Regions from separate parts of the Micromonospora sp. CA-246542 genome, predicted to be linked through region 2. Evidence: predicted binding sites of a transcription regulator. Region 2 holds the regulator's gene; the other holds the start of a gene.
The links. The regulator HrcA, encoded in region 2, represses chaperone genes, less so after heat shock. The targets are predictions, from matches to a motif close to GGTTNGCACNCTCNNNNNGAGNGTGCNAACC.

Region 1 (4,964 bases), 930 kb from region 2:
CCGCAGGTGGCGGGAGTGGTCGCGCTCATGTGGTCGGCGAACCCGGCGCTGATCGGCGACCTGGCCCGGACCCGGCAGATCCTGCGGGACACCGCCACGCCGGCCGAGCCGACGTACCGCTCGCGCAATCCCAGTGACGCCTGCGGCACCCCGGCCAACGTCACCGGCGCCGGCCAGGTCGACGCGTACGCCGCCGTCCGCGCCGCCCGGGGGTGACCAGGGCGGAGGCCGGCGGGTGATCTAGGGTCGGCACCCATGGACGCTGAGATCACCGTCACCGAGCTGGCCCTCGATCTCGCGCCCACCGTGGCGCGGCTCTGCGCGCAGGCGCTAGAACTGCCGGAGGACGCCGCCGAGGCGGACGCGATCGTGGACGTCCTCTGGCCCCGGGCCGCCGTCGACCGGACGGTGATCGGGCTGGGGGCGTACCGGTCCGGCGACCTGGTCGGGGTGCTGCTCTGCTCGGTGTCGCCGACGGAGCCGGGCATCGGGCACGTGGACCTGGTCGCCGTACTGCCGGGGCAACGTCGCCGGGGCGTCGGCCGCGCACTGCTCGCCTGGGCCGAGCGGGCGCTCGCCCAGCACGGTGTGACCGAGGTGCTGCTGGCCGGAAACCCGCCGTACTACGCCTGGCCCGGCATCGACGTGCGGTACACGCCGGCGGTGTGCGCGGCCCTCGCGCTCGGCTACCAGCAGGACCGGACCGCCTGGAACATGACGGCGGACCTGTCGTACGACGAGTCCCCGGCGCTGCGGTCGACGGAGGCCGCCGAGCGGCGGCTGGCCGGGCAGGGCATCACGGTACGGCGGGCCGAGCCCGCGGACCTGCCGGCGCTGACCGCGTTCGCCCGGTCCACCTTCGGCGGCGCCTGGGACGGCGAGCTGGCCGGATCGGTGGGCCGCGAGGGGGCCGGCTGCCACCTGGCGGAGCGGGCCGGCGAGGTGCTGGGCTTCGCCGCCTACGGATCGTCGCGGCCGAGCTGGTTCGGGCCGATGGGCACGGCCCCGGCCGCCGAGGGCTCGGGCATCGGCGGGGTGCTGCTGCGACGCTGCCTGCGGGACCAGCGTGCGGCGGGACTGGACCGGGCGGAGATCGGCTGGGTGGGGCCGGTGCCGTTCTACTCGGGTAGCGCGGGTGCGCGGATCGAGCGGGTGTTCTTCCTGTACCGGCGACGCCTTGGGGCGCAATAGCGGTCAAATGGGACATTGATCCATTCGTCCGCGTCGGGCATCGACGCCCCCTACCGTTTTGGTAGAGGAGGCAGCCATGACCACGGAGGACGACCAGACCGAGGACGGCCCGCCGATCACCTGGAAACCGGCCGACGAACTGCCCGGCCAACTGCCGTTCGACCGGTTGGACTACGGGGACGCCGAACAGCTGGCCGAGATGAGCACCGACGGACGACCGGCGTCCGAGGAACCGCAGGAGATGGTGGACGCGCCGATCCGGTCGCTGCCGCCGTACGACCGGGCGCAGAAGCGGCGCAACCAGCGTCGACTGCCCACCTGACGACGAACGGGGCGGACCGCGTCAGCGGCCCGCCCCGTTCGGTGTGTCGGAACTGGACTCAGAAGTCCATGTCCCCGCCACCCGGGCCAGCCGGGGCAGCCGGGGTCTTCTCCGGCTTGTCCGCGACGACGGCCTCGGTGGTGAGGAACAGCGCGGCGATCGACGACGCGTTCTGCAGCGCCGAACGGGTCACCTTGGCCGGGTCGATGATGCCCGCGGCCAGCAGGTCGACGTACTCGCCGTTGGCGGCGTTGAGGCCGTGACCCGCTTCGAGGTTACGGACCTTCTCCACCACGACGCCGCCCTCGAGGCCGGCGTTGACGGCGATCTGCCGCAGCGGGGCGTCCAGCGCGACCTTGACGATGTTGGCACCGGTCGCCTCGTCGCCGACCAGGTCCAGCTTGTCGAAGGCGGTCTTGCCGGCCTGCACCAGCGCGACGCCACCACCCGGGACGATGCCCTCCTCGACGGCCGCCTTCGCGTTGCGAACGGCGTCCTCGATGCGGTGCTTGCGCTCCTTCAGCTCGACCTCGGTGGCCGCGCCGACCTTGATGACCGCAACGCCACCGGCCAGCTTGGCCAGCCGCTCCTGCAGCTTCTCGCGGTCGTAGTCGGAGTCGCTCTTGTCGATCTCGGCCCGGATCTGGTTGACCCGGCCCTGGATCTGCTCGGCGTCACCGGCACCGTCGACGATGGTGGTCTCGTCCTTGGTGACGACGACCTTGCGGGCGCGGCCCAGCATGTCGACGCTGACGGCGTCGAGCTTGAGGCCGACCTCCTCGCTGATGACCTGGCCACCGGTGAGGATGGCGATGTCGCCCAGCATGGCCTTGCGGCGGTCACCGAAGCCCGGCGCCTTGACGGCGACCGACTTGAAGGTGCCACGGACCTTGTTGACCACCAGGGTGGCCAGGGCCTCGCCCTCGATGTCCTCGGCGATGATCAGCAGCGGCTTGCCGCCCTGCATGACCTTCTCCAGGATCGGGAGCAGGTCCTTCACCGACGAGATCTTGCTGTTGACGATCAGGATGTACGGGTCGTCGAAGACGGCCTCCATACGCTCCGGGTCGGTCATGAAGTAGGCCGAGATGTAGCCCTTGTCGAAGCGCATACCCTCGGTGAGCTCCAGCTCCAGCCCGAAGGTGTTGCTCTCCTCGACGGTGATGACGCCTTCCTTGCCGACCTTGTCCATCGCCTCGGCGATGATCTCGCCGACGGTGCTGTCGCCAGCGGAGATGGAGGCGGTGGAGGCGATCTGCTCCTTGGTCTCGACGTCCTTGGCGAGCTTGGACAGCTCCTCCGAGACGCTCGCGACCGCAGCCTCGATGCCCCGCTTCAGGGCCATCGGGTTGGCACCGGCGGCCACGTTGCGCAGGCCCTCGCGAACCAGGGCCTGGGCCAGGACGGTCGCCGTCGTCGTGCCGTCACCGGCGACGTCGTCGGTCTTCTTGGCGACCTCCTTGACCAGCTCGGCGCCGATCTTCTCGTACGGGTCCTCGAGCTCGATCTCCTTGGCGATGCTCACACCATCGTTGGTGATGGTGGGGGCACCCCACTTCTTCTCGAGCACGACGTTGCGGCCCTTGGGGCCGAGGGTCACCTTTACGGCGTCGGCGAGCTGGTTCATGCCCCGCTCGAGGCCGCGGCGCGCCTCTTCGTCGAACGCGATCATCTTGGCCATACGGCGTTGTCCTCCTGGACACTCACGGGCCACCCGAGATGTGTGCCCCGGATGGGCCGCCTGGTGTACGCACCTTGGGACGTCGCCACCTGGCGACGACGACGTCCTTCGGCCGGGCCGGATAGCCCGCGACGACCGGCCATGTGCTGCCCCGGTGTCTCCACACCGGCGCAACCAGGCCCCACCGTCCCGACCATTGGCACTCACGGTATGCGAGTGCCAATGACTTGTTTAGCACTCTCACCTGCCGAGTGCAAGCACGATGAGCCCGGTCAGTCGAGTTCCGCAGCCAGTGTGGCCCCGTTCACGGGCCCCTCATGAGCCCGTTGCTCGGCGTACGTGATCAGCAGACCGACCAACTGGGCGAGGTGGGCCGGCAGGGCCAGCACCGCAGTGACGGCGATGACCACCACCACCCCGACCGCGGGGCCCGGGGACGCGAACGGATCCTCGCCGAACGCGCCGGTGCCGGCGGACTCCAGGATGCCGGGCACCACGGTTCCGATGATCACCGCCGCGCCCACCAGGGCCACCCGGCCGAGCAGCATTCCGAGCCGGTCGTGGAACATCCGGAACGACCGGCCGATCGGGTTGTCCCGCTCGAACAGGTAGACCGGACCGGCCATGCTCAACGCGAAGGCCAGGTAGATGCCCGGCAGCACGCAGAAACAGACTCCGATGCCGATGAGCAGGCTGACCAGCAGCGTCCAACCCCACACGCCGACGGCCCGGCGCAGCCCGTACCGCAGCGCCGCGTCGAGCCGGGCGGGCCGGCCGGCCGCCTGTTGGGTGATCACCCAACTGCCCGCGGCCCAGCCCAGCGCCTGCACCAGGCCGATCAGCAGGCTGCCGCCGACCAGCACGACGACGAGGGTCAACAGGCTGGTGGCGAAGTTGTCCGGCAGCCCGGCGGACGGGTCCGTCTCGGCCTGCGCCTCCCAGGCGGGCGACGGGTCCAGACCGAACGAGATGACCGAGAGCACCGCCGCCGGCAGGACCTGGGTGAGCAGCATGATCGGCACCAACTGCCGCCAGCCCCGACGCAGCGCGCCCCAGAACCGGTCGAACCAGCCGCCGATACCGGCGCCGGGCGGGGTGACCAGGGCGTCGTTCGGGTCGAGGCCGTAACCGGGCGGGTACCAGCCGACCGGCGCCCCCGGATACCACGGCTGCCCGCCATAGGGACCGGCCCCGGGCGGGTAGCCGCCGGTGGGCGGAAACACCCAGCCCTGCGGCGGCGGCGCCTCGGGCTGACCCCACGCACCCTGGGCGGGATCCCAGCCCGGTGGCGGACCGGCGGGCTGACTCCACGCACCCTGGGCGGGATCCCAGCCCTGCGGCGGCACGCCCGAGTGCGGCAGGCCGGCGTCCGGGACCGGCGGCGTGCCCGGCACCGGTGACGGCCCGGAGCCGTCGCCGGGTGACGTCGGGTCGGGCCGGCTCGGCTCACCCGGCCCGGAGGGCGTGGCGGGTGGCGGCGACTGGTCGGTCATGAACCCTCCTCAGCATCGGCTGGAACGGTTCACGATCTTCCCGGGCCGGCGTCCGCGCCGCAGCCCCGACTCGCCAGCCGATCGAGCGGACAACCGGCGAGCAGATCGGGATCGGTCAGCCGATGACGCGGACGTGCTCCGCCTGCGGGCCCTTCTGGCCCTGGGCGATCTCGAACTCGACCCGCTGACCGTCGTCGAGTGCCTTGTAACCGTCCATCTCGATCGCGGAGAAGTGGACGAACACGTCCTGACCGCCGTCGACGGCGATGAAGCCGTA
Region 2 (4,964 bases):
AGCTCGGCCCGGTCGATGCCGCCCTCCGGGCCGACCACGAGGACGATCTCCCCGCCCGACGGCAGGTCGACGCCGGTCAACGGCTCCTCGGCCTCCTCGTGCAGGATGAACCCGGCGGCGGCCCCGGCGATCCGGCGGGCGACCGTGGCGGTGGATTCGTCCGGCGCTCCGGCCACGACGGGCAGCCAGGGCCGACGGGCCTGTTTCGCCGCCTCGCGGGCGGTGGCGACCCACTTCTCGCGTGCGCGTACGCCCCGGTCGCCGCGCCACTGGGCCACCGAGCGCGACGCCGCCCAGGGCACGATCTCGTCCACCCCGACCTCGGTCATCGCCTGCACGGCCAGCTCGCCCCGGTCGCCCTTGGCGATGCCCTGCACGGTGACGATCCGGGGTACGGGCGCGTCCGCGTACCCCCGGGAGGTGACGGCGACCTCCAAGCTGCCCCGGCCGACGGCGGTGACCACGGCGGCGGCCGTGCCGCCCCGACCGTCGGCGAGCAGCAACTCCTCGCCGACGCGCAGCCGCTGCACGGTGGCGGCGTGGTGCCCCTCCGGGCCGTCCAGGGTCAGCGCGTCACCGATGGGCAGCGCGTCCACCAGGAACAGCGGCGCCGACACCTCAGGCGTGCCCGTTGAACGCGTCGCGCATCCGGGAGAAGAAGCCGCCCTGCTTGGTCAGCTCGGCGACCTCCTCGCCCCGGGTCTTGGCGAAGTCGCGCAGCATCTTCTCCTGGTCGGGGTCGAGCTTGGTGGGCGTCCGGACGTCCAGGTGCACGTAGAGGTCACCCCGGCCGGTGCCGCGCAGGTGCGGTACGCCCCGGGCGCGCAGTCGCAACGTGCTGGCCGGCTGGGTGCCGGCCTTGACGTCGACGGTCTCCTCGCTGTCCAGCGTCTTGATGGTGAGCCGGGTGCCCAGCGCGGCGGCGGTCATCGGCACGGTGACGCGGCAGTGCAGGTCGTCACCCTTGCGGGAGTAGACGTCGTGCGGACGCTCGTGGATCTCGACGTAGAGGTCGCCGGCGGTGCCACCGCCCGGGCCCACCTCACCCTGCTGGGCCAGCCGGATCCGCATGCCGTCCTCGACCCCGGCCGGGATCTTGACGGTGAGCGACCGGCGGGTGCGTACCCGGCCGTCGCCGGCGCAGGTCGGGCAGGGGTGCGGGATGGTGGTGCCGTAGCCCTGGCAGACGGTGCACGGCCGGGCCGAGACCACCTGGCCGAGGAAGGTGCGCTGCACCGACTGCACCTCGCCCCGGCCGGCGCACGCCTCACAGGTGGCCAGGTGGGTACCGGCCGCGGTGCCGGCGCCCGAGCAGGTGGTGCAGAGCACGGCGGTGTCGACGGTGATCGGGGCCTCGACGCCGAACGCCGTCTCGTGCAGGTCCAGTTCGAGGCGCAGGATCGCGTACGCGCCCGGTCGGGTCCGTGGACGCGGCCCACGGCCGGCGCCGCCCGCGGCGCCACCGAAGAACGCGTCCATGATGTCCTGGAAACCGACGAACGGGCCGGCTCCCCCCGGACCACCCGGGCCGCCCGCGCCCCCGCCGCCGGGGGCGAGCGGGTCGCCACCCAGGTCGACGATCTGCCGCTTCCGGTCGTCCGAGAGGACCTCGTACGCGGCGTTGATGTCCTTGAACTTCTCCTGGGCCTCCGGGTCCGGATTGACGTCCGGGTGGAACTGGCGCGCCAGCTTGCGGTAGGCACGCTTGATCTCGTCATCGGAGGCTTCCCGGCTGACACCGAGGATGCCGTAGTAGTCCCTGGCCACTGCGTTCCGTGTCCTCATGTTCGTCTCGCGTTGCGCCGACCGGCGGCCGCAGCCGGCCGTCGGCCCTGACTGGTCAGTTCTGGGCCAGCAGCTCGCCCACGTAGCGTGCCACGGCGCGCACCATGGCGATATTGCCGGGGTAGTCCATCCGGGTCGGCCCCAGCACTCCCAGGCCGCCCACGATGGTGGCCCCCGGGCCGTACCCGGTGCTGACCACCGAGGCGGCACGCAGGTTGTCGAACTCGTTCTCGTCGCCGATCAGCACCCGGGTCGTGCTGGGCTCGGTCTCGCCGATGAGCTTGAGGAGCACGACCTCCTCCTCCAACGCCTCCAGGATGGGCCGCAGCGAACCCTGGAAGTCGAGCAGACCGCCCCGGGTCAGGTTGGCGGTGCCGGCCAGGGCGATGCGTTCCTCGTGCCGCTCGACGAGCGTCTCCAGCAGGACGGTGGAGAGCGTGGTCATGGCCGGGCGTAACTGCACCGGCGCCTCTTCCACCAGCGCCTGCACCAGCGGCGGGGTGTCCGACATGCGCTCGCCGGCGAGCTTCTCGTTGACCAGGCGACGCAGGTCGGTGACGTCGTCGGCGGGCACCGGCCCCGGCAGCTCCACCAGCCGCTGCTCCACCCGGCCGGTGTCGGCGATCATGACGAGCATCAGCCGGGTGGTGGAGATCGGCACCAGCTCCAGGTGTCGCACCGAGGAGCGGGCGAGGCTCGGGTACTGCACCACGGCCACCTGGCGGGTCAACTGGGCGAGCAGCCGTACGGTGCGGTGGACCACGTCGTCGAGGTCGACGGCCCCGACGAGGAAGCGCTCGATGGCCCGGCGTTCGGCCGGGCTGAGCGGCTTGACCCGGGACAGCCGGTCGACGAAGAGCCGGTAGCCACGGTCGGTGGGCACTCGGCCGGCGCTGGTGTGCGGCTGCCGGATGTAGCCCTCCTCCTCCAGCACGGCCATGTCGTTGCGGACCGTCGCCGGGGAGACCCCGAGCTGGTGCCGCTCGACCAGCGCCTTGCTGCCGACCGGCTCCTGGGTCGAGACGTAGTCCTCGACGATGGCGCGGAGCACGGCGAGTTTCCGGTCGTCCAGACCCATCCTCCGCACCTCCTGTCGCACGTCGGCCGCCGGCCCACCCGGGCCGACGGACCGTCCTGGCACTCGACTGTAACGAGTGCCAGTCTACGTCGGCGTGCCCGCCGACGCGATGATCAACGAACGCCCGTGACATCCCGCGCGGGCCGATCGGCCCGGACGGCAGGGCGATGTCGCTCTGGTGCGACGTTGCCAACGGCACCTACCGTGACAACCATGACTGAACCACCTCGCCCTCCCGGCGCGGGAGACCCCGGCAACTACCCGCCGGAGCCGAATCTCCCCGGCTCGTCCTCGTCGGCCGAGCCGCCCACCGCACCACTGTCCGGGGCGCCCGGCCCGGGCGGCTATCCCCCAGCCGGTGACTATCCGCCGCCCACCGGTGACCAACCGCCGTCGGGCGGCTACCCTCCGCAGGGCGACTACCCCCCACCTGGCGGTTACCCCCCGCCCGGTGGTTACCCCCCGCCGGGCGGCCCGACTGGCGGGTATCCGACCGGCGGAGCGTACGGCGGCCCCGGCGGCGGTTACGCCAACAACGAGGACAAGACCTGGGCGCTCGTCGCCCACTTCGGCGGCGCGGCCGGGATGATCATCAGCGCTGGCGTGCTCGGCTGGATCGCCCCGCTGGTGGCGTTGCTGGCCCGGGGCAGCCAGTCCCCGACCGTCCGGGCGCACGCCGTGTCGGCGCTCAACTTCCAGCTCATCTGGTCGATCGTCGGCCTGGTCGGCTGGGTGCTGTCCTGCATCGTCATCGGCTTCATCGGCGTCGTGGCGGCCGTCGTGCTCGGGGCCGTGTGCGGCATCCTCGCCGGCATCAAGGCCAACGAGGGGCAGCTCTACCGCTACCCGCTCTCCGCCAACTTCATCAAGTGATCCGGGCCGGCCGCTCCCCCGGCCGGTCCGGCACACCGCCGCCGGCCGGGCGGGCGTCCGGCTCAGGGCAGCAGGTCCCGCACGACCGCGTCGGCGAGCAGCCGGCCGCGCAGGGTGAGGACCGCCCGTCCGGCCGCGTACCCCTCGGCGTCCAGCAGACCGTCGGCGAGGGCCCGCGCGGCACCGGCCCGACCGGCGCCGTCGAGCACCCGCAGCGGCAGTCCGCTGGCGAGCCGCAGCCGGAGCATCACGTCCTCCATGTGCGCCTCGTCCGTGGTCAGCACCTCGCGGGCCAGGCCGGGTGACGCGCCGGCCGCCAGCCGCTGGGCGTACGTGGTGGGGTGCTTCACGTTCCACCAGCGCACCCCGCCGACGTGGCTGTGCGCGCCCGGGCCGAGGCCCCACCAGTCGGCGCCGGTCCAGTAGAGCAGGTTGTGCCGGCACCGGGCCTCGTCGGTGCGCGCCCAGTTGGACACCTCGTACCAGGAGAGGCCCGCCGCATCGAGGGCGGCCTCCGCCGCCAGGTAGCGGTCCGCCGCCACGTCGTCACTGGGGTACGGCAACTCGCCGCGCTTCATCCGCGCGGCGAGCCGGGTGCCGTCCTCCACGATGAGGGCGTACGCGCTGACGTGGTCGACCCCGGCGGCCACGACCTGCGCCAAGGTGGCGGCGAAGTCCTCGGCCCGTTCCCCCGGCGTGCCGTAGATCAGGTCCAGGTTGACGTGGTCGAACCCGGCCTCGCGCGCCTCGCGGGCGGCGGCGGTGGCCCGGCCGGCGCTGTGCTTGCGGTCGAGGATCGCCAGCACACCGGGCGACGCGGACTGCATGCCCAGCGAGATCCGGGTGTAGCCGGCCGTCCGCAGCAGCTTCAACGACTCCGGGGTGACCGACTCCGGATTCGCCTCGGTGGTCACCTCGGCGTCGGCGGCGAGCCCCCAGGTGCGGTCGATGCCCTCGAGGATGCGGGCCAGGTCGTCGGCGGGGAGCAGGGTGGGCGTGCCGCCACCGACGAAGACGGTGTCGACGCGGGGTGGCGGGTTGTCGCCGAGCACCCGGGCGGCGAGCGCCAGCTCGGCCAGCACGGTCTCGGCGTACGCCTCACGGCTCGCGCCCCCACCCAGCTCGGCGGCCGTGTACGTGTTGAAGTCGCAGTAGCCGCAGCGACTGGCACAGAACGGGACGTGGACGTACACGCCGAAGCCGCGCGCGCCGACCGCCGTGGTAGCGG

Region 1: the regulator HrcA is predicted to act here: its motif matches at 3,389-3,419, upstream of groL (chaperonin GroEL).

The regions. Positions count from the first base shown of each region.
Region 1 is NZ_CP192040.1:6,549,567-6,554,530, forward strand. It holds gene ACQP0N_RS30475 (S8 family serine peptidase) at 1-216, shown strand, start outside; gene ACQP0N_RS30480 (GNAT family N-acetyltransferase) at 256-1,191, shown strand; gene ACQP0N_RS30485 (hypothetical protein) at 1,268-1,513, shown strand; gene groL (chaperonin GroEL) at 1,572-3,194, opposite strand; gene ACQP0N_RS30495 (hypothetical protein) at 3,467-4,687, opposite strand; gene ACQP0N_RS30500 (cold-shock protein) at 4,803-4,964, opposite strand, start outside.
Region 2 is NZ_CP192040.1:5,619,783-5,624,746, forward strand. It holds gene ACQP0N_RS25995 (16S rRNA (uracil(1498)-N(3))-methyltransferase) at 1-617, opposite strand, end outside; gene dnaJ (molecular chaperone DnaJ) at 619-1,767, opposite strand; gene hrcA (heat-inducible transcriptional repressor HrcA) at 1,841-2,863, opposite strand; gene ACQP0N_RS26010 (DUF4870 domain-containing protein) at 3,077-3,736, shown strand; gene hemW (radical SAM family heme chaperone HemW) at 3,799-4,964, opposite strand, start outside.